Regions from separate parts of the Paenibacillus lacisediminis genome, predicted to be linked through region 1. Evidence: riboswitches for the same ligand, from Rfam matches in the RefSeq annotation. Region 1 holds a riboswitch; each other region holds the start of a gene.
What was found. A riboswitch is a leader RNA that binds a small molecule or an ion and turns the genes downstream of it on or off. The one in region 1 is predicted to bind thiamine pyrophosphate.

Region 2: another riboswitch for thiamine pyrophosphate. It lies ahead of ACLD72_RS04005 (ECF transporter S component); the one in region 1 lies ahead of ACLD72_RS12420 (thiamine phosphate synthase).
Region 3: another riboswitch for thiamine pyrophosphate. It lies ahead of ACLD72_RS16545 (ABC transporter substrate-binding protein); the one in region 1 lies ahead of ACLD72_RS12420 (thiamine phosphate synthase).
Region 4: another riboswitch for thiamine pyrophosphate. It lies ahead of tenA (thiaminase II); the one in region 1 lies ahead of ACLD72_RS12420 (thiamine phosphate synthase).

Annotation. Positions count from the first base shown of each region.
Region 1 covers NZ_JBKIAX020000005.1:281,624-289,368, forward strand. Annotated here, with positions in the region: gene ACLD72_RS12400 (glycosyltransferase family 2 protein) at 1-105, opposite strand, end outside; gene thiH (2-iminoacetate synthase ThiH) at 338-1,441, opposite strand; gene ACLD72_RS12410 (thiazole synthase) at 1,452-2,222, opposite strand; gene thiS (sulfur carrier protein ThiS) at 2,228-2,434, opposite strand; gene ACLD72_RS12420 (thiamine phosphate synthase) at 2,447-3,082, opposite strand; TPP riboswitch at 3,413-3,513, opposite strand; gene ACLD72_RS12425 (apiosidase-like domain-containing protein) at 3,588-4,868, opposite strand; gene ACLD72_RS12430 (PTS sugar transporter subunit IIC) at 4,958-6,262, opposite strand; gene ACLD72_RS12435 (PTS sugar transporter subunit IIB) at 6,341-6,640, opposite strand; gene ACLD72_RS12440 (PTS lactose/cellobiose transporter subunit IIA) at 6,655-6,969, opposite strand; gene ACLD72_RS12445 (BglG family transcription antiterminator) at 7,059-7,745, opposite strand, start outside.
Region 2 covers NZ_JBKIAX020000002.1:139,289-147,033, reverse strand. Annotated here, with positions in the region: gene ACLD72_RS04025 (helix-turn-helix domain-containing protein) at 1-248, shown strand, start outside; gene ACLD72_RS04020 (transposase) at 1,094-1,996, opposite strand; partial or broken gene ACLD72_RS04015 (IS4 family transposase) at 2,594-2,782, shown strand; gene ACLD72_RS04010 (hypothetical protein) at 2,935-3,156, shown strand; TPP riboswitch at 3,455-3,566, shown strand; gene ACLD72_RS04005 (ECF transporter S component) at 3,666-4,271, shown strand; gene ACLD72_RS04000 (ABC transporter ATP-binding protein) at 4,274-5,941, shown strand; gene ACLD72_RS03995 (energy-coupling factor transporter transmembrane component T family protein) at 5,938-6,735, shown strand; gene ACLD72_RS03990 (YheC/YheD family endospore coat-associated protein) at 6,744-7,745, opposite strand, start outside.
Region 3 covers NZ_JBKIAX020000008.1:1,319-9,063, reverse strand. Annotated here, with positions in the region: gene ACLD72_RS16570 (lactonase family protein) at 665-1,735, opposite strand; gene ACLD72_RS16565 (RrF2 family transcriptional regulator) at 1,732-2,241, opposite strand; gene ACLD72_RS16560 (CcdC family protein) at 2,374-2,877, shown strand; gene ACLD72_RS16555 (sensor domain-containing diguanylate cyclase) at 2,874-4,313, opposite strand; gene ACLD72_RS16550 (cold-shock protein) at 4,504-4,716, opposite strand; TPP riboswitch at 5,047-5,157, shown strand; gene ACLD72_RS16545 (ABC transporter substrate-binding protein) at 5,321-6,355, shown strand; gene ACLD72_RS16540 (MTH1187 family thiamine-binding protein) at 6,393-6,686, shown strand; gene ACLD72_RS16535 (ABC transporter permease) at 6,683-7,447, shown strand; gene ACLD72_RS16530 (ABC transporter ATP-binding protein) at 7,453-7,745, shown strand, end outside.
Region 4 covers NZ_JBKIAX020000017.1:4,497-12,241, reverse strand. Annotated here, with positions in the region: gene ACLD72_RS25225 (prephenate dehydrogenase) at 1-998, shown strand, start outside; gene ACLD72_RS25220 (helix-turn-helix domain-containing protein) at 1,862-2,776, opposite strand; gene ACLD72_RS25215 (alpha-mannosidase) at 2,918-6,163, shown strand; TPP riboswitch at 6,252-6,355, shown strand; gene tenA (thiaminase II) at 6,516-7,223, shown strand; gene thiM (hydroxyethylthiazole kinase) at 7,243-7,745, shown strand, end outside.

The DNA of each region.
Region 1 (7,745 bases):
TTCAAAATCTTTAAATGTCTGATCCAAAATACTCTTTACGGATTTAAGAATATAGCGCGACGAATTGTAAGTTGAGAGAAGCACAGTAACTTTGGGCACAACCATCCCTACCTTCCGGTTAAAGTAATTTTCTTAGTCATCCTATGTTGTCTTCTAACTTCAAGAAACTGGCAACTACCGGATAAGGAAAAATATGTTTAGTGGATAGGAGAGGAAGGGAAAGTCCGCTGTATTCATAGGCGATTCCATACCGCCCTTGCAAGCCGTTCTACCGTGCAGGAATGTTATACCATGGATTACCTGAAGCAGTCTCGCCAGGGGCTGCTTTTTCTATCTCTCAAACAAGAGCATCCCAATCTTTAAAAACCGGCTGCAGCCCGTTCTGATATAGCATCTCGCGGATTTCCGGCACGCTGCGCCCGTCCGAGATCTTAAATTGCGGCGTTCCTCCGGCATCGGTGTGACCTCCAACCGCCGTGGACACCCCCGCCGACATCTTGGTCACCCCGAGATGCACCAGTTTATCGCGCAATGGAGCGGGTTCTCTGCTGGACAAGGTGATGCCGGCCCGGGGCAAAAAGAGGCGATAAGCGGCAATAATCTGCACTAGCGCCCTGTCCGTCACTTCCGCTGCCGGATGAAAGTCTCCCAGAAAAGGGCGGAATCTCGGGATCGACAAGCTGATCTCGCAGTCAGGGTACTTCTGCTGAAGATAATTGGCATGCAGCGCCGTAATAAACGCCTCCTGCCGCCAATCATATAAACCGAGCAGGGCGCCGATATTTACGGAACGAAATCCCGCCGCTGAGCCGCGCTCCGGCGCGTCAAGGCGGTTTTTAAAATTACGCTTGGGGCCTTTAATATGCAGCTTCCCGTACGTTTCCCGGTGGTACACTTCCTGAAAGACGGTTAAACTGTCAACGCCCGCCTCGGCAAGCTCCCGGTATTCGGCGGTGGACATAGGATTTACTTCAATGCCGATCGAAGCAAAATACCCGCGCAAAACCTTGACGCAATCCTTAATATATCCGACCGGAGAGTCTTTGCGCGATTCGCCCGTCAACAGCAAAATATGGCGGATGCCGGCAGAGGCGATCGCGGCCGCTTCCCGCTCGACTTCTTGCATATCCAATTTTCTGCGCGGAAAATCGTAGATAGAACTAAAGCTGCAATATTCGCAGTGATTCACGCAAAAATCGGACACATACATCGGGGTAAACAACTGTATGGTATGACCGAACTGGCTCCGGGTCACTTGCCGGGCCATCTGCGCTATTTCCTCCAGGTGCTTCCCGGCCGCCGGGGACAGCAAAACGAGCAAATCTTCTTCATTTATTTTCCGTTTTGCCAGCACCCGCCTAATATCCGCAGCGGAATATTGCGGCCAGCGCTCCTGAAAGGGAAACTGTTCCAACGACAATAGCCTGTTATAAAAACTCATTCGTCCGCTCCTATTCGTCCAGGAATCCGGTTAATGGGGAGGAGGCGACAGCTTCTTGCTGCACCGGGCCCAATCCCGCCAAATAGGCCTGTCTGCCCGCCGCTACCGCACCGCGGAACGCTTCCGCCATGCCAAGCGGATCGCGTGCGGTGGCGATAGCCGTGTTCAGTAAGACGGCGGCGGCTCCCATTTCCATCGCTTCCGCCGCTTCCGAAGGCCGGCCGATTCCGGCGTCCACGATGACAGGCAGCCCCGCTTCTTCGATCATCATGCCGATCAGCTCTTTGGTGCGCAAGCCCCGGTTGCTGCCGATCGGGGACCCAAGCGGCATGACCGCGACAGCGCCCGCGTCCCTTAACCGGAAGGAAGCCGTCAGATCCGGGTTCATATAAGGGAACACCGCGAATCCCTCGGCGGCCAGCACTTCCGTGGCTCTGATCGTTTCCATATTGTCGGGAAGCAGGTATCTCTGATCATTAATCACCTCTAATTTGATCCAATGGCCCATGTCCGCCGCCCGGGCAAGCCGTGCGATCCGGATGGCCTCTTCGGCGTTACGGGCCCCGGAAGTGTTTGGCAAAAGCGTCATATGCGGCGGGATATGGTGAAGGAGATTTTCCTCCTCCCAGTCCGGGTTAACCCGCCTTAACGCTACGGTAATAACTTCCGCTCCCGACCTTGCGATCACTTCGGGAATCAGCGTGTTCCGGTTATATTTGCCGGTGCCGATAAATAATCGGCTGGACAACACCTTGCCGCCAATGTGAAATACATCTTCCATGCTTATCAGCCTCCCCCTACAAAATGTACAAGTTCAATGTGATCGCCCTCGGTCAGCCGGGTACTGGTGTACGCCTCTTTTCGGACAACCGTTCCATTCAGCTCCACCAAAATTCTTTCCTTATTCCATGGGCTGTCAGCCAATAAATCGTCCACCGTAACGCAATTTTCTTTCAGCAGGGTGTCCCTGCCATTTAAATGAACCTGCAACATTTTCACCTCCTCTCAGGGCCACGCGGCATGAATGGCGTCGCGATAGGATTTGGCTTGCGCCGCCGGATCTGCGGAAGAGTAGAGGCCGGACAGAACGGCAATACCTTGCGCACCGTTGCGAATGATATCCGCCGCGTTATCCGGCCGTATTCCTCCAATGGCAATGACCGGAACAGGGCAGCGAGCGCAGACCTCCGCCAGGATGTTAAGCCCGCGCCCGGGAAGGCCGGGTTTGCTGGACGAATCATAGATATGGCCCAAAAGACAGTAATCCGCTCCTTCACTCGCGGCCGCAGCCGCTTCCTCGGCGGAATGAACGGAACATCCCATTCGCATTCCTTGGGCAAGGGGGCGTACGGAAGCTGCCGGAAGACTGTGGCCAGCCAGTTGAATATTTGCCGCACCGGCGGCCAGCGCAACATCCAGCCGGTCGTTGATGACGATTTTTTCCAGCGGTACTCCCGCTTGGCGCATCAGCTTTACCATCTCAAACTGCTTTTTGGCCGAAAGCTGCTTATCGCGCAAATGAATGTAATCGACATAAGGAAGAACAGCCATCGCCACCCTCAGCAGTTCATGGACACGGATTCCTTCGGCCGATATAAGATGAAGTTCAGGCGCAGCATAGGATGGGGAACGATTCATCATGCGGATATCACTCCTAGTTCCATATATCAATGCTAAAAATAAAGGTACTTTATGTACTTATTTCCTGAGCCCTAGCCTGTTCATCTCCATTAGCGACATTTTATGTACTTATTTTCCTGTAAATGGTCAAGAACGTGGGCATTTCCATGCGACGGGGGAAAATAGCGCTATAAATTTCCTCTATTTCTCCCAAATGAACGGATATCAGCAAAATAGCGACATTTTTTACCGTTATTGGTTTTGAGCTAAAATAAATGCCAAAAAACCGCCCTCCTTCAGGAGGGCGGCTAAGAACAATAACGGGAAATAAGCCATGACAGGCATCAATCCATTCTTAACTCTCCACTTCCCTACGCAGGTATTAACCAGTTCAGGTTCAAAGGGTCCGAATTTGCATTCGTCTCAGCCTTGCGGCACCCCTAGTGTCGATTCCATATGCGATTTATTTACATTTTACAATATACATGATTATCCACAAAATAACAATCATTCATGGTGAACAAAATCATTTTTTGCTGCCGATCAATAAAACATCAGCCTCGAAATCGTGCATTTCAATGATCGTGATGTTCTCCCGAACGGTAACTTGAGGGAGCGCGAACCGCCGATGCTCCAGGTCAATAAGCGTAAATTCGTATTCGCTAAGGTCGGCATCCAACTTCAGCACGGTGTTGACCGGCACATAAACGGCTACCTTGGTGAAGTCGGCGGTGGCGGCCGCGCGAATTTCCTCCGTGTTTTTCAGCACAATGTTCCAGGGGCGTAAATCGGTCAGTTCGTATAGCTCAAACAGCCGTTTGGCAAAACCGTAATCCCAGGCTCCTTCAAATTGGAGCGCGGACCGCCAATCGTAAGGGCTGTCGAAGCCTTCGCCGGTCACGCCGAAGCGCTGGCCTTTCCGATGCCAGCTCCAAATCCCATGCGCCCCGTAGGTCACTCCCGCTCCGGCCCCGGAAAGCAGGCTTTGCCAGGCGGCTTTGCGCACATCGGCCCGGGTAAAGCGGCCATAAACCCGGCGGCTATAGCCCATCTGCTCATAACACGGTTCGGAATTGATCGTAGGCCGGGTATTAGGCTTATTGTAGAACTCCAGCGCTAGCGTATATGCCGTAGCTTGAAATTGCGAATTATGGCCGGACTGGTACATATAGAAATCGAGATCGGGATTGGCGGAAAATTCATCGGGCAACATCGCCAGCCTGCCTTGGATATGCAGGGTGGTCAAACACTGCGGACTATGCTGTTTCACGGCACGCAGCGCGGTTAAGTAATATTGCTTAGCGCGTTCGGAAGGAAAATCGGTATCCCCGCTGACCACATAAATCGGATGATATTTGGAAAACCGGTTGGCTGCATAACGGACGTAGGGCTCCACCGCTTCCAGCGGCATCTTCTTCTCTTCACGAAGCTTGGAAGCCCAGGTATCCGGGATATAATTGCACCATAACAGGACAAGCGCGGGGACAAAGCCTCGATCTACAGCCATTTGCACCATCGTTTCCGCTCTGTCGAAATAGGACTCGTTGAATTCAAAAAAGTTGTAACCGCCGCCCGCATCGCTGGCGAAAGGTTCAAACTTTAGCTCACTGCCGCTGGCATCCCATTGCCTAAGCAAATTCATCTGCAGCACATTAAAACCCTGCTGTTTGCGGTAATCCAGATAGTAAGCCCATTCCTCCAGGGTAATATTGGTAAAGGCGCTCCAGACAGTATCGGCCAAATAGAAAAAAGGCGCGCCCTCATGCACGAAATAACGTTTGTTTGCGGATATTCCCAGTTTGATCATCGGTTCTCACTCCAGCTATCGTAATGGCGAAAAACGGCGGATGGTTAAAAATTCCCGCCGTTTTTCGTGGTGTCTCTCTTTACATACTATTATAGGGAAACCGGACTTACTGTAGCCACATCGGACCCCTCTTGCTTATTCTTTTCCTCAGCTTCGCGTTCCTTGTTCAGGAGCTGTTTGTCCAGCGCCCGGAAGAACGGATAGTAGATCAGCATACAAATCGGAATCAGCACCAGCTGCGCCGCGGCCAATTTCCAGCTGCCTTCAATAAAACCAAGCGCAACAATCGGTGTCCCAAATGGCGGATAAATTCCAATTGGCGCCGGCAGCAGGCCGATGGTGGTGGCCACGTATCCGAGCACTGCGCACACAAGGGGAGCTGCGACAAACGGAATGGCCAGTATGGGATTCAATACGACCGGGATGCCGAAGATCAGCGGTTCGTGAATCGAGAAAAAGGTTCCCGGAAGGCCCAGCTTGCCGATGGTGCGCAGCTGCTTGCTTTTGGCCATAAACACCAGCAGCAGGGTAAAACCAAGCATCGGTGCGTAATTGCAGAAGATGGACCAGAAAGCCACGCCGATAACGTTCGGCAGCGGAGCTCCGGCTTGAAACGCCTCCAGGTTGGCCAAATCCAGGCTCATCCAAATCGGTTTTACGATCGCCAGAGTAACGATGGCTCCGTGGATGCCGAACATCCATAGCGCCTGCATAATCAGCACCGCGGCGATCAAAGCCCCCAGCGATCCGCCAAGTCCTTCCAGCGGCAACTGCAGATACGTGTAGATAAAGTCATGGACCGTGCCGAAGGAAGTTTGCATGAATACGCCGGCCACAATGACGAACAACAGAGCCACCAGAATGGCGGGAATCAGTCCGGAAAAGGTTTTAACCACGGTTGGCGGAACACTGTCAGGCATTTTGATCGTCCAGTTGCGGTCGACAATCCAGATGTACAGGCGCGAGGCGAGCAGGCCGACGATCATGGCGACGAATAAACCCTGCGCCCCCAGCCATTGCATCGGCAACGCCCGTACCGTATCAAAAGTCTGAACGGGGGTGACGATTAAAAACGAAAGCAAGGCGGTAGCCGCGGGAAGCAGCGGATCCTTGTCGAAAGCTTGTGCCAGCCTGTAAGCGATGAAGAATACCGCGTACACTGCGATAATTCCGGTCGTCATCGTCGAGGCCAGGCCGATTATGCCTTTCACCGGTGCGATGAAGTTTTGATAAGGCTCCCATGCCAGCGCGGAGAAAAGCGTGGCGAAGGCGCCGATGATCAAGAATGGAAGGGTGGACATCAGCCCGTTGGAAATGGCGCTCATATAACGGTTTTGCTGAATTTTCCCGGCCGCTCTTTGCAGTTTGTGCGAGAACTTTGGTTGATTGTTCATTATTTTCAACTCCTGCTCCAGGCTTCATAATGAGATGCTAGAGAACGCTTCCATTTATTAGGATTAAGCGCTGAAATCTTAAAGGGCCAATGCGTCGGCAAGCACTTTTTCTCCGTTCATCATCCCGTAATCCATCGTATTAATAACGCTCACTTTGATGCCTTGAGGTTCATACTTTGCTTTGAAATCGCCTTCCAGGTAACCGACCTGCGGTCCGATCAATAGCACGTCCGTTTTGTCCGCGTACTCTTTAAAAGAACTTTCGGAAGTAGCTCTGATTTCAACTTCAAGATTTTGCGCCTCCGCGGCCTTCTTCATTTTCTGTACAAGCATGCTTGTCGACATTCCCGCCGCACAAACCAACGTAATTTGTTTCATTGTTTGTCCTCCTCTTACAGGTTATTTAGTCTGTTGTAAAGCTCCACGATATGTTCGGCCAAATCCCGCGTCGTGATCGCCGACATCAGATGATCCTGGGCATGCACCATCAGCAGTGTAACTTCATGGGCGGTTCCGCCTGCTTCCGCCTGAATCAAACGGGTTTGCGCCTTATGCGCTTTAACCAGTTCGTCTTTGCCTTCTTGAAGACAGGCTTCAGCTTGTTCGGTTTGCCCCTTTTGGGCGAGAAGGATGGCCTCCATCGCCTTGCTTTTGGCGACACCTGAATTTGTAATGATCTCCATTATGATTTCCTGATACTCATCCACAGCTATCACCTCGTAAATAATATCTCTGTCTCTTGCAAACTCAGTGTATACGATTTCATAACATATCTGTATGCATTCCTTTTCCGCTGCTAGCGGAAATCGGCTGCTCTAATCAGGATGCGGGCAAATTCATCATAAGAGTCGCAATTTAGCATCTGCTGGACGATTTCCGCATGATCCACGATCCTCATCAGATGATCGTACATGGTCGTCGGGGGTTCCTCGCCGTTCTTGTCTATGCTGAGCAGACAAACAAACTGCACGGGCTTGCCGGCCCAGTCAATGGGCTGCCCCAGCGTGCAAACCGCCCATACGGTACCGTCGCTTTGCGGGATAAGCGGATGGGGGATGGCCACTAAATTTCCGTAGGCAGTGGGCGCGGCATGTTCACGCTCCAGGACAAGTCCGATGAACCCCTCGGCGGAACGGATCAAACCGGCGGCATGCATACGCTTGCCAAGAAAAGAGATAACTTCTTCCTTGCTTGTAAAACTTTGTTGCAGAAAAACAAGATCTTCGCGAATATAACGGAGCGGGTGCTCTTTTTTGCCGCTGAGCAAAGCTTCGATCTTATCCATATCGCCTGTGCCAAGCAAGGTTTGCACTACAACGACCGGAACGGGCAAGCTCTGGTGAATCGGCACGGTGCTGACGACAAAATCGATGGCATGCAGCGGAATCTGCGAAAGCTTATAGTACGGGGTCGTTTCCGCCACTTCAAGCCGGGCCCCGAACGTGCTTTGCAGCTTATATTGCAGCAGGCGCGCACTGCCGAC
Region 2 (7,745 bases), on a different contig from region 1:
AAGTGCAGGACCTGGCGGCGCGGGCTGGGTTGTCCCCACGTTATTTTTCGATCAAGTTCAAGGAAATCATCGGGATGTCCGTTCAATCGTACATCATCAAATCGCGGATCGACCGCGCCCAGCACCTGCTGCTGCATGCCGGTATGAACGTCACCGAGGTGGCCGACGCGCTTGGTTACCGGGACATTTTCTTTTTCAGCCGCCAATTCAAGCAGTATACCGGCAAAAGCCCGTCGGAAATCAGATAACAAAAGCGCCCCGGTTACCTTAAGGATTTTTAAGGAGTACCGGGTTTTTTGCTATTTTGACGGATAATGCCGCAATCCGCTTTGAAGGCCTTGCCCGACCTCTTGTCTACGCACCTCCGCTGTTTTATTCCCTTCCTGATGCCCTGCTTCTCCGTCGTGGTATAAACATTTCTCCCTTGTTGTTTCTAACATTCGCCCGTGAATCTTTTTCTTAACTCAATATTCGCAGAGCAAAAATCAGCTTGAGTCCTTGAACTGAAGGTATTCAAAGAAATAAGAAAGGCGGCTGGCAAAATAGAAAAACACCGCTTTGTTTGGTAAAGCGAGAGTGACGAGCTTCTACGATTCGGACAGAAGAGGTGTCTTTCATTGTTATAGACATCAGCCCGACCTAAATCAACTACCGAACGATTAAAAGTATTCTTTTCTTGGGGTGGGCGGCAGATCAACACTCACTGTCCAGAGACTTTGCACGATTATCCCGTTTGATCAGGGTAGCAGAGAAACAGACAAGCTCGGGAGAAGAAAATATTTGGTGGAGAAGCAGATAGGTTCGAGATCATTTAGACGGGCTTAGGAGAAGGAATCAGGTTTAGGGGAGGTGAAACAGACCGGACAAGAGATCAAGACAAGAGATCAAGACAAGAGATTAGGACAGGAGATCAAGGACAAGACGCAATGGAAACGAAAAGACCGTGATTTTGCTGTAGCCTGAACCCTTCCATCTGCAGCAACGCCCGCACTGTTCATGCTAATTCACACCAATCAAGTTGATCCGTATTAAGCTAACCCCTACCCATTAAGTTGATCTGCATCAAACTCCCCTCGCCGTTCCAGCGTCTCGATCAGGCCGCATCCGCAAGGGGCTGATTCGGTTGGCGTGCGATCAGCCGGCGGTAAGGGATCGCCGGAATCGCCACACACATGCGCAGTAACTTCTGCCGCATTGTTTCTTCCGCTCCGGGCAGGTGCAGCCAGCGGCGTCCGGTATACTCGTTTAGGTACGCCTGCAGATGCTTTAGTCCCAAGGCTATATATGTACTCTTCAGCGTTTCCCACGCTTCTCTCACCACTTTCCGCAAGGGCGCATACAGACGAAAGGCTAGAGGGAACGACTGTACTACCGATGTACGGACATCCACATGCCCGTTGATGAACGCAGCGAGTTCGTGACGGTTTGCCCTTTTCCCGTCTCCTCTCTTATGAGGCACCAGGCGGATTTTGACCTGCTCCGGCTCGCCCGACTCCGTCACCGTGCATCCCGCTATGACCGCCGAGGCATACGGATGCGAAAACTGACACCGGGACGGGTTACGCCCATACAAATCGCTGTTCACCTTCACGTCTCCGTAGAGCAGTTCCCGGGCATCGAACTCTCCGACGGCATGGCGTATTTTGTGCAGCATCAACCAGGCGGTTTTGTAGGTGACCCGGATCACCTGGCTTAGCCGCAGCGCCGAGATGCCGCCCTCAAGCAGGAACAAATCCAGGGCCTCGAACCACTTGAGCAGGGGCAAATGTGTTCCTTCAAAAATCGTACCGACCAAAGCAGACGTTTGATGCTTGCACTTTCCGCACTCGAACAAGGGGATATGCCGGGAGGTCAGACGACTGCACCGGGTGTGAGCGCAGCGCGGGCAGACGAAGCCGTTCGGCCACTTCATCGCGATCAGCGCCTCCATGCAGGCCTGCTCGCTGTTATAACGGCTGCTGAATGGTTGAAGTTCCGTTCCCGCATTGGCCTCCATGGTCGCTCGCCCCCGAATCAAGAATTTACGAACTCACGTTCGATTTACTTCATTATACCGAACATACGTTCCTTTATCAAGTCGAAAATCTCACCTGAACCGCCTCATTTTTTCCTCATCTCTTTTTCTTCTCTCTTTTTTAGGAACCCTTGATCTAGCCCCACCCCCTACTCCCTGCTCTCTGAACGAAAGGGATAATCGTGCAAAGGCTGCAGGCAGGGACACCAAGGCACCAAGGTACCAAGACTCCAAGACACCAAGACTCCAAGACACGAACCCTTTAGACAGCCCCTCACCTGGCGTCGATTTGTGACACTGCTCGAAACGGATGCGGTGCAAAAGGTAGATGGTGCTGACCTCGGCGGATCGTGGCGCCCTCTTCATCGTTGGCTCTTCCGTGCTTCCATGTTTGAGCGGAATCGCAGCAAAGCGGTCGAGTTGCTTGTGCGATTTAGAGATCATGCCACCGGCACGTTTTACAAGGGACCTCCTATGCTCACGATGGACTGATCGAACGGCTACACCTTTTTGCCCCTCCACTTCGCACTACTTTAGCCCCAGCCATATCTTGCTGGCGTGAAAGCGTCGGCAAAGTACAATGCACGCTCCTTCGGCGGCTTGTTTTATTTGCTGTGCGGCGAAGTCGGCACACTCGATTGGCTGGCTACCTTACAGCAGTTGCTCGACTTGATCAACGAAGTAGCCCAAAAAGCCGGGAAGACACTGTCCGCCTCTGATTCAGCGTCAACTCCGGCAATGGAATGGATTGCTGCTTTACCCAGCTAAATCAAGGCTTACCTGCCGATTTTTTGCTGCGAAAGTTGAGTTCTTAAGATTAATTTAAGGTTGGCGACAGGGGGATGTAAGGATAGTCAGGTATGCTGATAAAAGAAATAGAGAGACCATACCCTTAAGCATAAAAGGAATGAAATGATCATATGAAATCGCTTTGGAAGTTTGCCCTGCAATTTTTGCTGGCCCATATCGTTAGCGATTTAACCTATAGGCAGCTCGCTTTTTTTCGGTACCCGTTCAATAATACATCCGTCCCCGCGGTCATTTTTAAAACCATGTTCGATATGATATTATTTGTGATCGTCGCTGCCGTTGTTTTTATCGGGATCGAGAAAATTCGGCAGATTATCAGACGTCTCAATTAGGCGGCAAAAGTGGGAGCTGGAGTATGAGATTGGATATTGGAAACTGAAACTCCGGACAAGGGGTGTACGCAGCCTGATGTCGCATAAAAAAATGAACCGTTCCGCCAACCGCAGGCTCCATTTCATCCATGTTGCCGCCAAGAAAGCAACCTCCTACTCTTAATGTGCCTATTCCGCTTATTTTGACAAAGAACAGGGACGGAATCAATATGAAGGCGGCTTTTTGTCCGTTTTGAAAAGTGAATGTTTAAAATTTGTTCTTGATGCCTGTAAGCAGTTGGTGTATGTTAAAGACAATCGCATACGATACGGGGGCTTGAGTGAATCAGGCTGAGATGGCAGCATACTCCGCTGCGGACCGTTAATCTGATCTGGATAATGCCAGCGTAGAGAATCGAATGTCCGGGATTTTTTTGTGTCCATCCCCGTGACCTGACTGCCGCCTGAGCTTATTCTGGCGGTTTTTTGTCGTTTGCGAAAAAAATATTTTTTGAAAAGGGGAGAAAAACATGCAAGAGGCAGCAACAAAACAAGGCGGCCGCGGGCTGAAGCTGAGCGATCTGCTGGTGACGGTGCTCGTGTCGGTCGTGCTTGGCGTAGTTTATCATTTCTGGAGTTCGGTGTATAACTTACTCTCGCCGCTGTTTGCGCAGGCCGACGAAATCGTATACGGGATGTGGTTTCTGGCCCCAACGCTTGTATTTTTGCTGATCCGCAAGCCGGGCGTGGCACTGATCGCGGAAGTGGCCGCGGCCCATGTGGAAATCCTGTTCGGCAGTGAATGGGGCGTTCAGCTCGTACTGTACAGCGTGTTGCAAGGCTTGGGAGCGGAACTCGTATTCGCGGCTTTCCGGTATCGCAAATTTTCCGGTTCCGTCGCCGCCTTGGCCGGAATCGGGGCCGCGGTCGGTTCCATCATTCCGGACATTTATTACGGATATGTACAGGACTATGAAACCTGGCTGCTGATCGCCAAATATGCGATGCGGGCCGTCAGCTCTGCGCTGATTGCCGGCTACTTTGCTTACGGGCTGGCCAAGGCCGTAGAAGCGACAGGCGTCACCACCTTGCTGCGCCCCGTTGATCCTAAAGATTACGCGGCATTGGATGATTAACTATGGAAACAGCCGTTGAAGTTTGCGATCTAAGGCTTAAATTTCCGGGGGAGACGCGGTTTGTGTTCAAGGATTTGAGCTTTCGGGCCTTTCGCGGGGAAAAAGTGCTCTTGCTCGGCCCCAGCGGGAGCGGGAAATCCACGCTTCTACAGGTGCTGTCGGGGATCATCCCGCAGCTCGTGGAGGTTCCGATGCGCTACGCTTCGCAACGTCTGCCCCACTCCTGGGGGTTCTTGTTCCAGGACCCGGACACCCAGTTTTGCATGCCTTACGTGGATGAGGAGTTGGCTTTTACGCTGGAAAACCTGGGGGTTCCCCGGCCGGAAATGGAAGCCCGGATGGAAGCGGTGCTGCAGGACGTCGGGCTGCGTTTGCCCGAGCTGCACATGCCGATCCATGCCTTGTCCCAAGGGATGAAGCAGCGGCTCGCTTTGGCTTCGGTGCTGCTCGGCGATCCGGAGGTTTTGCTGCTCGACGAGCCTTCCGCGCTGCTTGATCCGGAAGGGCGCGAGCAAATTTGGCAGTCCGTCAGCCGCATTGCCAAGGATCGCACGCTAATTATCGTCGAACACCGGATTGAAGAAATTCTGGCGCTTGGACTCGTCGACCGGGTCGCTTTGTTCGGACCGGACGGCCGTCTGCTAGGTCAGGGGCCGCCGCAGGCGATTTTTGCCGAGTTTCGCCGGGAGCTGAAGGAGTTTGGCATCTGGTATCCCGGCGTTTGGACGGAGTTTTTAGCCGCGCCGGAGGGGCGGCGGCTGCTGGAGCCGGCTCCGTCCAGGGGCGGGGAAACCGGCGCTTCTTCCGCCGGGCTGTCCGCGCCGTCTGCTGGCGCCTCCACCGGCTTCGCCCCGCTTGTCGAACTCAAAGGATTCCGCGGGCTAAGAATGGGCAAGCCGGTTATTGAAGTTGGGGATGCCACGGTGATGCCCGGCGATTTCATCGCCGTCACCGGTCCAAACGGTGCAGGAAAAAGCTCGCTGTTGCTCAGCCTGATGGGACTGCTGAAGACGGAGGGCGAATATGTTCTGCAGGGCGTTCCGATGCAGGGGGGCAAGGTTCGTCGCCGCGTACGCCGGCGCCAGATGGAGCGTACGGCACGGGAAATCGGCTTCGTCTTTCAAAACCCGGAATTTCAATTTGTAGCCGACCGGGTGGACGAGGAAGTGGCCTTTTCCCTCAGGGAAGATGGGCTTTCCGCAGAAGGGATTCACGAGCGTACGGTGCGGATTTTACGGCAATTCGGCCTGGAAGGTTATGAGGGGCGGCATCCCTACCAGCTGTCACTGGGGCAAAAACGGCGGCTCAGCGTGGCCAGCGCGGCCGTGCGTGAGCAGCCGCTGCTGCTGCTCGACGAACCGACTTTCGGCCAGGATGCCGCAAACGCGTTTGCGATCCTTTCGTTATGCGAAGAACTGCGGCGGAGCGGGACCGCGATCGTAATGGTCACGCATGAGGAGTGGATCGCAGCCACGGTCGCGACCCAGCGCTGGGAAGTGCGGGAAGGGCGGCTGGTCTCCCGCTCCTGCACGGAACGCGGGGCGGCAATGGCCGGGATTACGGCGGAGCCGGGGGGAGCGGGCCTGTCCGAAACGGCCGGCTCGCTCGCTTCATCCGTCTCCGGCAGAGCCGCATCCGCTTCCGCCCCAAAGGCGGTGACCCTGCGATGAAGCCGTTGTTGACCCCAAAAACGAGAGGCTGGCTGCACCGGGCCAACCCGGCCTGCAAATTGGCGCTTTTTGTACTGTTGTTTTTGGTGACTTTGTTTACGCACCGCCCTGATTTCATGTTTTATCAAGCCGTATTGTTTACGCTGCTCTTGTTTCTGCTGAGCGGATACGAGCCGTGGAAAATCGCGCTGCTTGTCCTGCCCTTTCTGCTCACCTTCGTCTCGTCTTCCTCGACGATGATTTTGTTCGGCAAAGGCGAGCACGAATGGTGGGCCTGGGGCCTCATCCGCATTTCGGAGGAGAGCTTTTACCGCGGCGTCCATATCGGGCTCAAGGCGGTGACTTTTGCGGCGGAAGGTTTGCTCTTCGTGCTGACCACCTCGTCCGTCGCCCTGTTTTACTCGCTGATGCAGCAGGTCAAGCTTGCGCCTAAATATGCCTACAGCTTTATGGCTTCCGTCCGGCTGCTCCCGATGGTCTGGGAGGAGCTGCAGATCCGCCGGAACGCCCTGCGTATCCGCGGCGTGCGTACGCCGCAGGGACCGCGGGGCTGGGCCAAGCTGGCCCGGCTTTACGCGGTGCCGCTGCTCTCGCAAAGCATCCGGCGGGCGCACCGCGTGGCCGTGGCCATGGAAGCCAAAGATTTTGACGGCAGCCGGCCGCGCACTTATTATTACCGCTTTGCTTATTCGCGGTATGACCTTCTGGTGCTGCTCGCCATGGCCGCTGCCGTGGCGGCCGCCTTCGCGCTTTCGCAGACGTATCCGCTTTTCGGCATTGCCGATGTAAGATAAGCAAGCCGTTATAGGACATTCTCCTGCAGCAGCTTTTGCGCGGCCGGCGGCCCGTTCGGGTGATCGAGCAGGTACCTGGCAAAAGACATCGGCTGATGGTACGTGTTTTTCCATATTTCAGTCAATCCAGCTTTGCGAAAACCGTAACGTTGGTCGCGGCCGTTGCATTCTATAAAGTAGGGACGCCCGCTCATGGTGAGACCAATGTCGAGTCCCAGATCGGCAAGCAGGGGCAACTGCGTGCCGAGATGGCGGCTGATCGCCAGCGCCAGCGCTTCCACATGGGCGAGGGCCGCGGCGACCGAATGCGGAGGCAAAACATGGACCAGCAGCTCTGCCGCCGGGAAAACTTCACTGCCCTTGGCGATGTTGCATAGAAAGCTGCCTTTCAAGGCCACCTTGGCGAACAGCCCTGTGACGGCCCAATCGCCGAGTTCGCCGCGTTGGACGGTAACCCGCAGATCTATGGGCCGGGAATCGTATTCCGCCAGCGGAATGCGCTCCTGAACGAGGTAAGGGGTGCGCTGCAGCAAGCGCCGCGTCCACAGCGGCAGTTTCCCTTGCTGGAGTTTGGCGGTGCGCCATTCGTTTTTTCCGGATTTGGACGCATAGGTCAGTCCCCAGCTTTGATGATCGTAACGCAGCCGCATGATCCCGTGTCCAACAGAACCGCGTATCGGTTTAAGAATCAGGTCGGAATACCGGGACATCATGGTGTGCAGTGCCGCCGGCTTGGCCGGAGCAGCAGCGGGCAAATAGCTGCGCAGATGCGGAGCGTTCCAGAGCAGACGGTGGATGACATCTTTTCCATAACGGTTGTTGACGTTGAAGATTATGATGCCCCGGGAAGTCAGATTGCGGATTTTTTGGTGCGCTGCAGGCTCGGGATACAAGGCCCGGTTATGAATGACCGGTGGCAGGGGAAGGCCGGTTATCACGTATTCTTTTCCATTCGACACATAGCCGGAGCAGGTTCCCCGGAACAGGTCGATATCGCCCAAGCGGAGAAA
Region 3 (7,745 bases), on a different contig from region 1:
GCCCGTACGGTTAGAACATTTTAAATTATTCCTACCTGTTTAGTATGCTATGGTGTTATTTTATTATCGGGGGCCTAAAATTGTCAAACATTTTATTCAAAAAAACCAAATTATTTATAAGGTCCCCTTATATTGCGTAAGACGAATGAACGAGCCGCAAAATGGGGGCTGGATATTCGGTGAAATGTGGAGTTTGGCATGGGAGGATCTTCAGCGTTGCGCATGTATGCGTACCAGGAAAAGCGTGGCTAGAAATAGTATATGTGGTTAGCAGGTGTGGTCGGATTTGATGTGGTCGGATTTGGTCAGGTTCGCTTAGGGGACAGCCGGGTTGGAGAGAGCGGCCGGATCAAAACATAGTGGCAACCACAATAGCGGTATAAAATGTCGCTATATCTCGCTTTTCACGGTCAGCGGGAAAATAGAGGAATTTTTTACCGCTATTCTTCGTCCGACACGTATATTTGCTTGATTTCAGCCCGTTTCCGAGCACATAGCGACATTTTTTTCCGCTATTCAACAATACAGCTCAAATCGGGAAAAATAACGCCATAAATTACCGCTATGTCAAACGGGGGCGCGTAAGGAGAGGGCGTGAAGAGGGACGCGAAAAGGCGCGCAAACGAAATACGCGCCCCGCATTCTTCCCGGTCGGGCCCTGCCTCTACAGCGGCCCCAGCTTCAGCGGCTCGATGCAAGAGACCTTGGCGATGGCCAGCTCCTGGCCGGCAGGCGACAGCGTGCCCGTTTCGGCATCCCGCCGGAATGCCACGATATTGCCGCTGTATTGGTTCGCCACGAGTACGTAGCCGTCCAGCACGGCGAAGTTCCGCGGCCAGTTCCCGCCGGTCCCGATCCACTCCGGGTCGCCAAGCTTGCCGCTGGCCGGATCGACGCGGAAGCGGACGAGGCTGTTGTGTCCACGGTTGGAGCCATACAGGAAGCGGCCGTCCGGCGACAGGTGAATGTCGGCCGGATAGTTCTCGCCCCGGAAATCCCCGGGCAAGGTGCTGACATGCTCCAATGGATCCAGGCGTCCTTTATCCAGATCGTAAGCGTATACAGTCAGCGTATTGTTTAATTCGTTCATCCCGTAGGCGTACCGCCCGGAAGGATGAATGACAAAATGGCGCGGGCCGGAGCCGTCCGGCAGCCGTGCCTCCCCGTGCTTCACAAGCTCTCCGTCCTCCAGCCGGTAAATCACGATCCGGTCGATCCCCAGATCGGAGGCGCAAATATACTTCCCGTCCCGGCTGGGAACGGCGCTGTGCGCATGGGGGCCATCCTGGCGTTCCGGATGAACGCCGCCGCCTTCGTGCTGAACGTTCGATCGCATCCCCGCCAGCGCTCCGTCTTCGCCCAGCGCAAAGCTGATCACATTGCCGCTGGAATAGTTGGAGGCGAGCAGCCAGCCCTCACCGGCTTTAGCCAGCGCAAGATGGCAGGGATCCGCCCCCAGCGTCGGAAGCTCGTTCAGCTTCGTTAATCCGCCGTCCCCCGGATCGATCGCGAAACTGACCACTTTCCCTTCGCTCTGCTCGCTGACCGCATAAAGCCGCCGTGCATCCGTATCCGCGACTAAGAAAGAAGGGTTCACAATCCCGTCAGTTTGCCTGAGAATACGCATGGCGCCGCTCCGCAGGTCCAGTTCGCATAAATATATCCCCGGGTCGCCCAGCTCCGCATAAGATCCTGCGTAAAACAACCGGGAATCCGTTCGATCGAAAATACTCACCTCAGCACTCCTCCCTTGGCTTTCCGCGCTTCCAACAGATCCTTCATATCCTTATACTTACCCGTACAATGCTCTCTTCCGGCCTGGCTGTCGGCTTCATCCAGCATCCGTTTGACCTCCGCCAGGGAAAGATCATCGAAATACGACTCCAGCCGCTGCTCCCCGCCGGTAAAGATCCGATCCATGACGTTGTGCATATTGGAAGCTACTTGACAGGAGGACTCCTCGCTGCCGGAGCACCAGCCCGGATGCAGCGAACCGCGTGCAAACATTCGGTACAAGTCGCCCAAAGTCACCCGTGCAAGTTCCGTATTGAGCTGGTATCCTCCGCCGACGCCCTCCTTCGTTGTCACCAAACCGTGCTTCCGCAGCGCACTAAGCACTTTACGCACACGGGCCGGATGGGTTGCGACGCTGCAGGCGATCTGCTCGCTGTTGGCCATTTGCTCCTCTTTGTTGTCCAGAAACAACAGGCAATGGACCGCAACCGTGAATTCGCTATTCATTTTTCTTCCCCCTCTGCGTTGGCAGGTTTGAAACATGAGTGGCCGATTATGTTATAATGTTCTCGCGAAATACTATTAACAAATATTTAGTTTTGTCCACCAATCACTTCTTTATATAGAAAGGGATCTCCCATGAATGCGATAAACCCTTCTTACCTGCAAATCGCCTTTACTTTCGGCGCCTTGTTCATGGCGGTAGCCGTGCTGTTTATCCGCCTTAAGGCGAGCCGCCGGCCCGTGACGATCCAGAAAATCATCATTCCCCCGCTCGGCATGACGACCGGGTTTATGATGTTCGTCGTTCCCGAGACGCATATTCCCGTCACTTGGGGGATCATCGCCTTTGCGCTCGGCTGGCTGCTGTTCTCCTATCCGCTCATCCGGACCACGAAATTCGAGAAGGTGGACGGCCAGGTCTATGCCCAGCGCTCGCGCAGCTTTATTTTTATTCTGATCGGCCTGCTCGCTGTGCGCATGCTGCTTCACGAAGCGGTGGAGCAATATATCTCCGTGCTTCAGACCGGCGCCGTTTTCTTTCTGCTGGCCTACGGGATGATTATCCGCTGGCGGCTGTTTATGCTGAAGCAATACCGCGCCATGACGGCAGGCCCTGACAGCCCTTCCAATTCCAATTAAAGCTCCGCGGGCTGCGAGTCCGTCCAGTCTTCAACCACAGACCGGTTGCGGCCCGCCTCCTTCGCTTTGTACAAGCAGCGGTCGGCGCAGCCGATCAATTCCTGCCCGCTCACCGGATCAAGCGGCGATATGCAGCAGCCCCCGATGCTGATCGTGACGCACCCGGAAATCGCGGAAACTTCATGGGGGATGGCCAACCCGGACACCGCCCTGCGAAGCTTCTCCGCTATATTCCGGGTTTCGCGGGCACCGCAATCCGTCAAGATCACGACAAACTCCTCCCCGCCGTAACGCGCCGCAAACCCGCCCAGCGCTTGCACCCGTTTGTGGATCGTTTGGGCGATGGAACGCAGCACCTCGTCTCCACCCTGATGCCCATAGTGATCATTGTAGGCTTTAAAGCAATCCACATCGATGATAAGCAACGACAAGGGCGCCGATCTATCCCCCGGCGAGACCATTTTCCGAGACAAAATCTCATCAAAACGGCGGCGGTTCGGAATTTCGGTCAATCCGTCCAACTGGGTCAGCCGGGTTAATTTCTCGTTGGCTTTCTCCAGCTCGAAGCCGGACTCAATCAATTGCCGGTGCTGTTCCGAAAGCCGGATAAACAGCCGGTTCACCTCGTTCACCACCGAGCAGATTACGACCATTGCCGCAATGACCGAGTTGATTTTGGCCATGTACCAGCCGAGCGAAAACCGGGTGCCGGCCAGCAAGGTCAGCGTCACGTCCATCATAAGCGCAACGATCGCCACCGTCAGCCACAAGTGCAGCACCGTGTGGCCTTTGTTTTTCCAGGCCATCACTAGCAGTGCCGCCAGGTTCAGCAGCCATACGGCAGGGCCAAGCCCGGACGAATTTAACTGCCGGTAATCGCCATGGCCTATAATTTCGGGCAGCGTCCCCTCTCCAAGGACCGACAATTCAATAAAGCCAAGCGCAAGCAGCAAAGTAAACGAAATGCCCGCCACGCCCCAATTGAAAATATGCTCTTTTTTCTCGATTGGCTTCGGCCATATCGATTGCGTGAAAACGTACAGCAAAATCCCCAAAGAAAATCCGCTGTGCCAAAACACCCACAACCATCCCGCAGCCTGACTGCGTTCGCCGAAATACCAGGCATCGGAAAACAGCCCCGGAAACGTAATAATATGCGCGGTGGTAATGATTCCGGTAAACAGGTAGGTGCAGGATAATACCAGCAGCGACGGAATCCCGGACGCCCGGTATTGGCTGTAGGCGATAAAAGCGGTCAGCAGATCCCCGAATATAAGCCAAGCGATGGCAGCGGCAAAAAAAAGCTCCAACCCGGGCGAATTTCTTATGCCGAGCGAAATCGCCGCTATCGATACGGCCACGATCAAAATGGCCAGAAAAACCGCGAATTTTCTTTGCTTGCTTCCGGAGGGAATGTCGAAAACCTGTGATGCCACCTTGTAATTTCCATGCATAGGCGGGCAATTCCCCCCTTCTGGTTGTTTTTCGTGTAGTACCTCCAACATATTAGATTTTAAATAGAGATGCAATCTTTTTCTCCCGGTTGCCGCAAAACGGCAAACAGCCGCATTCGCTTTGGGGCGAATGCGGCTGTTTGGGGCAAGCAAGGTATTTATCGGATTACGCTTAAGAAGACGTTCTCGGATCGAATGTGGGGTTCTTCAGTTGAGGCAGCATCTTCATCCCCTTCTCCATTTCAGAAGAGCATAACGGACACACCGGCGTATAGTCAAACGTAAAATTATCCCGCATCCAGCCATTGCAATCCTCACTGATGCAAGACCAGACCGGCGTGTTCTCCTCGGGAATTTCCTCCAGCGGTTTTTTACGGTAGCTCATCTTTTTCCTCCTCAAAATGGATGTTGGTCAACCAATTCGGCATGCGGCCAAGGCCGCTTATATGAGCTGAATAAAAACGGCTCCTGGCGCAAAATGGGCGCACCAAGAGCGTGATGCCTATCTTAAAAAAATTCACACATTGAAAAAAGTTCCATTTATATAGTGACACTCTTTCCAATGTGTGAATATTGCGTTCTCAAATCATAAGCTGATTTAATTATAACGGTTTACCAAATAAAACGCAAATCTCCTGATATTTCAAGCCAATTCCCTTTGCCAAGCTGGACAGACGGGCCGCGGGAAATTATAATGACTAGTGAAATCCGCAGTTGAATAGTTCAGGGGTGCTGGAATCGGCCGGCTGAGATTGTATCCCATCAAGATACTGACCCTTAACCTGATCTGGATAATGCCAGCGTAGGGAGCGTTATGGATGAAACATGTTAATGAATTTCATTCCGCCAGCCTATCAGCGTCCCGACCGGGACGTTTTTTTGTTGTCCGGACCTGACGTCCGGAAGCTTTCGGACGTATCCAGGTTATAAATGAACAAACTGCGGAAATTTAACGATAAAAAGGGAGAGAATTTGCTGTGAAGAAAAACATGCGGGCTTCCCTCGTGGCGGTCCTATCCTGCCTCCTGCTGGTTCTGGCCGGCTGCGGCGGCCAAGCTGGCGGCGGCAGCGAAGGCAATCCAGCCGCGGGTGCCGCCGCGGACAATGGAGGGGCCAAGGCGCCGCGCGGCGTTAAGCTCGTGCTCGATTGGAGCCCCAATACGAACCACACCGGCTTATACGTCGCCAAAGAACTGGGGTATTTTAAGGAGGAAGGCCTGAACGTGGATATCGTGCTCCCGGGCGCCGGCGGCGCAGAAGCTATGGTCGCTTCCGGTGAGGTGCCGTTTGGCGTCAGCGTGCAGGAGAACGTCACGCAAAGCCGGATGCAAGGCGTTCCGCTCGTATCGATCGCGGCCGTCATTCAGCACAACACCTCCGGTTTCGCCGCTCCGGCCGGCAAAAACATCAAATCGCCGAAAGATTTTGAAGGCAAAACGTACGGCGGATGGGGCTCTCCGGTAGAAGAAGCCGTCATGAAATCCATCATGGACCAGGAAGGCGCCGACGTCAGCAAAGTCAAATTCCTCAACATCGGGGATGCCGACTACTTCACCGCCGTGAAGCGCGACATCGACTTCGCCTGGATCTTTTACGCCTGGACCGGCATTGAAGCGGAGCTTCGGGGTGAACCGCTTGATATGCTGTACGTCAAAGACTACTCGGATAAGCTCGACTATTACACACCCGTGATCGTGACGAACGAGAAGACGATCGCAAACGATCCCGAGCTGGTCAAATCGTTTATGCGCGCCGTGTCCAAAGGATACAATTACGCCATCGATCATCCCGAGGAAGCGGCGCAAATTTTGCTGAAGGCCGTGCCTGAACTCGACCATGACCTGGTCGTCGCCAGCCAGAAATGGCTTAGCCCGAAATACCAGGATGACGCGGCCCGCTGGGGCGAACAGAAGAAGGAAGTATGGCAGAACTACTCCGACTGGATGCACGAGCGCGGGCTGCTGGAGAAGCCGCTTGAAGTCGACGCCGCGTTTACAAACGAATTTTTGCCTGCCGCCGAGTAAATAAAGAGAAATAAAACCGAGAAAGGATGTTAAATTTATGCCAAATGCACTGCTCAGTATTCAGATCATTCCGAAAACGCCCCACGGCGAAGACGTTATTCCGTATGTCGACCGCGCGATCGAGGTCATTCAGGCCTCCGGGGTCAAATATCAGGTGAATCCGCTGGAGACCACGATGGAGGGCGATTTGGACGAGCTGCTGGCCATCGTCAAAAAGATGAACGAAGCGGTCATCGAGTTCGGCAGTACGGGGATCATTTCGCAGATTAAAATTTCTTACAACCCGCAGGGCGTCAGCATGGATAAGCTGACCGAGAAATACCGTCCATGAATTTCCGCAGCCTGTGGAACAGCGTATGGCCGCCGCTTACGGCGGTCATCCTGTTTTTGCTCATTTGGCAAGGGGCCACGGTCTGGTTCAATATTGATCAATGGATTTTGCCCAGCCCGCTTGACATCGGCCGCGAAGCGGCTGCCGAATCAGCCGGTCTAAAGGAGCACACCTTCGCCACGCTGCGCCTGATGCTGGCCGGATTCGCCATCGGCACGCTGGTTGGTCTGCTGGTTGCTTTTGTGCTGCATTATGTACCGTTTCTGAAAGCATCGCTTTATCCGCTGATCATCTTGAGCCAAAACGTGCCCAGCATCGCGCTGGCCCCGCTGCTTATGATCTGGTTTGGCTTCGGCATGCTGCCCAAAATCATCGTCATTACGCTGGTCTGTTTTTTCCCCGTAGCCGTTGCCGCCATGGACGGACTGAACCGGACGGACCGGGTGATGCTGAACTATATGCGGATGATCGGGGCATCCAAAGGCCAGATTTTTCGCAAACTGGAAGTCCCCTATGCCCTTCCCGCCATCCTTTCCGGCGTAAAAATCGCCGCGACCTACAGCGTGATGGGAGCCGTCATCGCCGAATGGATCGGCGCGGACAAGGGGATCGGCTACTATATGCTGCTGCAAAAGTCATCGTTTCGCACAGATAAAATTTTCGTCGCCATCGCCATTATCGTTGTGATCAGCCTGGCCATGTTCGTCTGCGTCGCCCTGCTCGAAAAATGGCTGGTCCGCTACAAGCAGAAAGGGGATTAGCTCGCATGAATATTCATACCCGAGAAAAAACGGCGGCCCCCTTAGCGCTTGAGGTGCGCCATATCCACAAAACATTTCGTGAACGGCGCAAGGAGGTCCCCGTGCTGCGCGATATTTCGCTGGAGGTACATGCCGGCGAGTTCGTCTCGATCATCGGCCCGTCCGGCTGCGGCAAAAGCACCTTGTTCCACATTATCGGCGGTTTAACCGCCCCCGATCAGGGAGAGGTCTATCTACAGGGCGGCAAGGTGACTGGACAACGCGGCCACATTAGCTATGTGCCGCAGCAGCCGGCGCT
Region 4 (7,745 bases), on a different contig from region 1:
CGCATCGTCCCGAATCGCTAAAACGCATCATGGAGCGCGGTGTCGTGGACGCCGCGACGCTTTCCATGGAAGAGGCGGCCGCGGATGCCGACTTTATTTTTTTGTGCGTACCGGTCGGAAACTTGGAGGAGTACCTGGTGAAGCTGAACCAGCTTCCGCTCAAGCCGGGCTGCATCGTGACCGACGTAGGCAGCACCAAAGCGGCGGTGGCGGCCTGTGCCGCGGCCATTTCGCGTCCGGACGTGCATTTTATCGGCGGCCATCCGATGGCCGGGTCCGAACGTTCCGGCGTGGAAGCGGCCTCTTCCTTGCTGTTCGAGAATGCCTATTATGTGCTGACTCCGTCTCCGGACGTTCCGGGGGAGGCATACATACGCCTTGAGCGGCTTCTATCGTATACGAAGGCGCAAATCGTCCGCGTTGATCCGGAATTGCACGATGAAATCGTCGGTGCGATCAGCCATTTGCCGCATATTATTGCGGTCGCGCTGGTCAACCAGGTGTGCGATTACAACAGCTCAAACGGACTGTATCGGATGCTGGCGGCGGGAGGGTTCCGGGACATTACCCGGATCGCCTCCAGCGAACCAGTCATCTGGCGGGATATTTTGCTCAGCAACCGTAAGGTGCTGCTGGATTTGCTGAAGGATTGGAACCGGGAGATTGAGGGCTTCGTCAAACTGCTCGAGAACGAAAACGGAGCTGGGATCGAGGAAGCGTTCCAGAAAGCGAACCGCTTTCGCAGCGAGCTGCCGGAACGGCGCAAAGGCACGATCACTTCCTTGTTTGATATCTACATCGACGTGCCCGATCATCCGGGCATTATCGGACAGATCGCCACAGAGCTGGGAACGCGCCACATCAATTTGAGCAATATGCAAATTATCGAAAGCCGGGAGGATGTGCCGGGTGTGATGCGCCTTTCTTTTCGCCAGGAAGGGGAAATGGAGCGCGCCAAAGAGCTGCTGCAGGGGCTTGGCTATACGGTATATGTTTAAGCCGGGAGAAAGTCAGTCAAATTAGTCTGTATGGTAGCCCGCGTGAGATGGATCGGGAGAGCAGCGCCCGGGAAAAGCCGTGTTAAGATAGACTGTAATCGCGTAAGAAGGACCTTAATAGGGTATCTCGTACTATTCACTGTGCGCAAAGCCGATCTGACTTTGCGCACAAATTATGAAAGCGCTAAAAAAAAGTTGTTGACAAAATGAAAACGGATACAATATACTAAGACTACAGTATGGTTTCTCTCCACTCCTATCCAATATCTTTTGCTCCAGCGTGAGCAAGGGCCGCTTCGAAAGAAGCGGTCTTTTTTTTGGTGTTGGCGGCCTTTTGATGGCTGAACGGAGATTTTGGGTGAGGCTAACGGACCGAGAAGACCTTATTCGGAAAAAAACAGCCACTTTGAAATCGTAACGGACTCAGGTGCACTTATTTGGCCGGATTTACCGGATCCGCCGGGGAAATGCCCGGAATAAGGTCAATGGTGTCCGTTAGGCCGGGAAATACCCGGGAAATGAGCAAATAACGGCTCTGTGGTCCGTTAGCCAGGGCGCGTCACACATCGAGCTTTATGTTCATTTGAATGTGGTCCGAACAGTTGTATATATAGAGAGTGTACCAAATAGTTGTTCCCCTACAGTTACACCCCTATAGTCGCGCCCCCATAGGCGTTACCGTTACAGACGCTACCCCTATAGTCGCGCCCCCACAGGCGTTACCCTTACAAACGTTGCCCCCATAGCCATTACCCCTACAGTCGTGTTACCTACAGTCGTGTTACCTACAGTCGTGTTACCTACAGTCGTGTTACCCCTACAGTCATGTTACCTACAGTCGCATGCCCTACAGCCTGCGGCCGTTATAGTTGAGGTTCCTCCCGGCCCAAATGCCGCTTGCGGTACGCTTGCGGGCTGAGGCCGTGTTTTTTCTTAAACGCTTTGCTGAAATAGTAAATATCCGGGAAGCCGGACTGCTCGGCAACCTCTTTAACCAGCAGCTCGGGTTTAAGCAGTAGCTCGCAGGCTTTGGCCAAGCGGATCCGGTTCATTTCCTCGATGAGAGTCCGCCCGGTCTTCTGCTTGTAAAGCCGGGAAAGATGGCCATAGCTCATATGCAGGGAAGCGGCCAATTCCTCTACGTTCAGGCGGTCGCCGCGAAAATCCTCCAGATAAATTTCCACTTTGCGAACGAGGGCATCCTTGGTTCCGCCCGGATCCGCCAAAGAAAGGCGTCCGGTGCCCGGAATCGAAGTTAAAATTTCCAGGAACTGCACGAGCAGCAGCTGCAAAAAAAGCGGTGTCCGTCCGGCCTCTGCTTCATGAAACAACTGGATCAGCAGCGGCCGAATTCCGTAATCGTCGCGGTAAGCGCCGGGAGGCCAATCTTTCAGGCGGCTCAGCCGTCTGAACAAACCCTGCCCGGCCGCGGCTTCCGGACTTCCGCCGGCCAACGGCCTGAACCGCCAGCGAAAACACACGCCCTCGTGCGGAGCATCACGGTAGTAAACATGGGAGTGGGTCATGCCTGGAGGAATCAGAAAAAACTCGCCTTCGCGGACCATGACGTCCTTGTCCATAAACCGGGTTTGCATGCGGCCGGACAACACGAAGTTAAATTCGTACCAGGTATGGGCATGGGCCGGACATCTTCCGCCGCCTCCGTTTTGTTCAATCACGATATCGACCCAGTCAATTACGGAGTCATCAACGCGGATTTCGCGGCATAATCCATTTAGTACGGAGGACAGCTCCTGCCGCCATTTTTTCACATCCATCGGTTTGGCTCCTTTTGTCCTTTTGTCCCAATCATATCATAATAGGACAAAAATTGATGAGGATTAGTAATTTACTTCATACGCCCCGGAACGCAAAATGAGGGGGAAGCCGATACTTGCTCCAAGGGAGGAACACAGTTCATGTTTTGGACGGAAGAAAAATTAAACGCGCGGATTCGCGAGGTTGAAGCTTATCGTTACCGCGATGCGATGCCGATCGCCGAATTCCGCGCGCTGGTCGACGAGGAAGGGCCAATCGGAGCCAGACCGCCAAAGGGCGGGGAATGGAGTGCGATGCCGGCTGGTGAACGCTGGGAAGGCCGCGATCTTTACTTATGGCTGGAAGCTGAGGCGGAAATTCCGCAGGCTTGGAAAGGCCGCCGGGTTGTCGGCGTGTTTGATTTCGGTAAGACGGGCGGTGGGAACAACTCCGGTTTCGAGTCTTTGCTGTATGTCAACGGAGAGCCGTTTCAAGGGGTGGACTCCAACCATCAGGAGGTGTTTTTTCCCGAAGAAGCCGCCGGTACTTCCGTGTTGCTGCAATTTCGGCTTTGGTCAGGTCTGGAGGGCGGAGGTAAACCGCAGGTCCAGGAGCACCGGCTGAAACGGGCGGAAATCGCCTGGCTCGATGGAACGGTCGACCGTCTGTATTATACGGCCCGGGCCGTGATGCAGACCGTGGAAGTGCTACATAAACACGCTCCCGAGCGGACCGACCTGCTGACGGCGCTGGATCGGGCGTTTTTGCGGGTCGATTGGTCGCAGCCGGGCTCCGAGGCGTTTTATGACTCGTTGGCGGCCGCGGAAGAGCAGCTGTCGCAGGCGATTTCGGCGCTGCCCAAATCGTCGCCGGTTACGGTCCGCTGCATCGGGCATACGCACATCGACGTGGCTTGGCTATGGCGCCTCAAGCATACCCGGGAAAAAGCGGCCCGCTCCTTCAGCACTGTGCTGCGGTTGATGGAAATGTTCCCGGAGTACGTTTTTTTGCAAACGCAGCCCCAACTGTATGAGTACTTGAAGCAGGATTATCCGGAGCTTTACGAGCAAATCAAGGAACGGATCAAGGAAGGCCGCTGGGAGGCGGCCGGGGGGATGTGGCTGGAAGCCGACTGCAATTTGACGAGCGGCGAATCGCTGGTGCGGCAGCTGCTGTACGGCACCCGTTTTCTGCGTGAAGAGTTTGGTTCGGAGTGCACATATTTGTGGTTGCCCGACGTTTTCGGCTACAGCTGGGCATTGCCGCAAATCCTGCGCAAGTCGGGTTTCGATACGTTCATGACGACCAAAATCAGTTGGAACCAATACAACCGGATGCCGCACGACACGTTTAAATGGCGCGGGATCGACGGCAGCGAAGTGCTGACCCATTTCATCACCACCCCGCAGGACGGCAGCTTCTGGTGGTATACCTACAACGGCAACATCGAAGCGTCCAGTGTGCAGGGCATCTGGGAAACGTACCGGGACAAGGAAATCAACAAGGAGCTGCTGTTGTCTTACGGCTACGGGGACGGGGGCGGCGGCGTCAACCGGGAGCATCTGGAGCTGCGGCGCCGTCTCGAAGCGATGCCGGGGCTGCCGAACGTCGTCACCGGGAGGGCGGACGAATATTTCGCCAAACTGCATGAGACGGTGGAAGCGGCGGACCGTTATGTCCATACATGGGACGGCGAGCTGTATCTCGAGTACCACCGGGGAACTTATACGAGTCAGGCTTATAACAAAAAAATGAACCGCAAGCTCGAATTGCTCTCTCGTGACGCCGAATGGCTGCTTAGCCTGGAGGCGCTGCTGGCTGGCGGAGGCTGGGCCTCCTACCCGAAAGCGAAGCTCGACGAAAGCTGGAAAACGATTTTGCGCAATCAGTTCCACGACATCATTCCAGGCTCGTCGATTCCCGAAGTGTACCGCGATTCCAAACTGGAGTACGAGCAAGCCGCTGCGCTGCTGCAGGAATGCCGCAGTCAGGCGATCCGCGGGTTGACCCGAAGCGCCCTGATTGGCGATACAGCAATCGGTACCGCCTCGATAGGCGATGCCGTGACCGGCGATGCTGTGAACGGTGATCCGGAAGGCGAAGTGACCTATACCGTTTGGAATCCGTCCTCCTGGACGTATAGCGGCCTCGTTGCCGTCCATGGCGCTGGTCCCGGAGGACGTTGGAGCGATCACGACGGCCGCGAGCTTGACGCCGAATTTGACGGAAGCATCGTTTGGGTGAAGGTGGAAAACGTCCCGCCGTTGGGATTTAAGACGATAAGCCGCAGCTTGAATGGGGAGGAGGCGATGTCCGATTCGCAAGGAGCGTCAGCGGGAAGCGGTGACGCTGCTGAGGCGCCGTTTAGAGTTTTGCCGAACGGCATCGAGACTCCGCTGTATCGGATCGTCTGGAACGCGCGCGGCCAATTGACTTCGGTTTACGACCGGGCCGCCGGCCGCGAGGTGCTCGCTCCCGGAGAACGCGGCAACGTTCTCCAGGTGTTTGAAGATAAGCCGAAAATGTTCGAGGCTTGGGATATCGATATTTTTTATCAGGAGAAGATGAGCGAGGTTTCGGAGCTTAAGGAGTGCCGGGTTACGGCCGGCAAGCTGCGGGCAGAGGTCGCTTTCACCTGGATGTATATGAGCTCCACGATCAGCCAGCAGATGATTCTAAATGCCGATGATCGGCGGATCGAGTTCCGCACGCAGGTAGATTGGCAGGAACGCCAGCAGCTTTTAAAGGTCGCTTTTCCGGTGGATGTACGGGCAACGGAGGCCAACTACGACATCCAGTTCGGCAACGTCAAACGCCCGACGCATTGGAACACCTCCTGGGATCTGGCGCGGTTTGAGACGGTTGGGCACCAGTGGGCCGACCTGTCGGAGCACGGTTACGGCGTCAGCCTGCTCAACGATTGCAAATACGGTCATGACATCAAAAACAACGTGATCAGGCTGTCGCTGCTGAAATCGGCGACCTATCCCGATCCAGAGGCCGACCGTGGAGAGCATACGTTTACTTATGCCCTGTATCCGCACGAGGGGCATTGGTCCGAGGGCGAGACCGTGCAGGCCGCCGCGCTGCTGAATCAGCCGGTGTATGCCACACGCGGCCAGGCAGCGGCACCCGCTTTCTCCTTGCTGCGGGCTGTGCGCGTCAGCGGCAGCGGCGAAGTGGCAATCGACGCGGTCAAAAAAGCGGAGGACGACGACGCCTTGATCGTCCGCTTCCACGAATATAAAGGCGGCCGGGGTTCGGTTCGCCTGGAGAGCGATCTCACGTTTGTCTCCTGGCAAGAAACCGACCTGATGGAACGGCCGGCCGGGGAGGCCAAGCAAGGTACTGCCGAGCTGCAGATTTCGCCGTATGAGATTAAAACGGTTCGGCTCGCGCTCCGCTGAGGCCGCGGGGAAATTCCGGCGCGCATGGCAACGCGGAATTGACACTCCAGGAAGATCCAGGTAAAGTAGTGATAGTGAATCGAATAGGAAATTCCACTAGGGGCGCCGTATTCGGCTGAGACAAGAGCGTATCTTGGACCCTTTGAACCTGATCTAGTTCGTACTAGCGTAGGAAAGTGGAGCCGGTACTGCGCCGTCTGCAAGTGATCAAGTTGTGATGTGACTAGCCCTCGCGCGTTCAAGCCGCTCCCTCTACGGGGCGGCTTTTTTGCCGCTTCGTAAAGTTCTGCCGCTCGTCGTCCCATGGATGCTCCTGTATCGTAGTTCACATTTTACCCGGAGGTGAAGGACGATGAGTTTTGCGCAAACGCTGCGCGAGCAGGCGGACGAGGTTTTTGAAGCGATTTATCAGCATCCTTTCGTGCGGGGAATCGCCGACGGCAATCTGCAAAAAGAGCAATTGATTCATTACGTCAAACAGGATTACGAGTACTTGAACGCGTACATGCGGATCTACGGAATCGCCATATCGAAATGCGAAAGCCGCGATGATATCGCCCTGTTCAACGAACAGATCTCCTTTATTCTGAACAGCGAAATCCATCCGCACCACAATTTTTGCGCCGTTGCCGGGGTGCGTTTTGAGGAGCTGCAGGGCTTTCCCTTGGCGCCGTCCGCACATCATTACATCCGCCACATGCTGACTGTGGCGCATGAAGGCAGCCTGGGTGAAATATTGGCCGTGCTGCTGCCCTGCCCCTGGACGTATCTGGAAATCGGCCGCAAGCTGTTGGACGAAGTCCGCCCGGCCCCGGACCATCCTTTTTACGATTGGATGCAATTTTACGGTGGCCGGGTGACGAATGTGACGCAGAGGTTCCAGGACGCCCTCGACCAATGGGCGGAAACCGCGGCGGAAGCGGAGCGCCGGAGAATGGCGGATCATTTCATGCAAAGCTGCCAGTTGGAGTACCTGTTCTGGGACATGGCTTATAAGCTGGAGGAATGGCCGGTTCGGACGGGGCGGCGGAATGATGAACCAGTGCCGCGGGTGCATTAACGAAAGGGGCTGAACTTTAATGAGCATCTTGGAAAAAGATTTGTCCGCTCTGCTTACGAAAGTGCAAAACACGAAGCCGCTTGTGCACAACATGACAAACGTCGTCGTGACCAATTTTACGGCTAACGGCTTGTACGCACTGGGAGCTTCCCCGGTGATGGCTTACGCGCCGGAGGAAGTGGCCGATATGGCCCGGATCGCCGGGGCTCTCGTGCTGAACCTGGGGACGCTGTCCAGCGCCCAGGTCGAGGCGATGATCGTCGCCGGTTTGTCGGCGAACGCCCATGGGGTGCCAGTGCTGCTGGATCCGGTCGGGGCGGGCGCGACGCGTTTCCGGACGGAATCGGCGCTGCACATAATGCGCGAGGTCAAGGTGTCGCTGCTGCGGGGGAATGCGGCGGAAATCGCCCACCTGCTCGGGGAAAGCCGCGACATCAAGGGCGTGGATGCCGGGGAGAGCAGCGGCGAAGATCAGGCGGAGCTGGCCGTGCGGGCGGCGCGGAAGCTGAACACCGTCGTCGC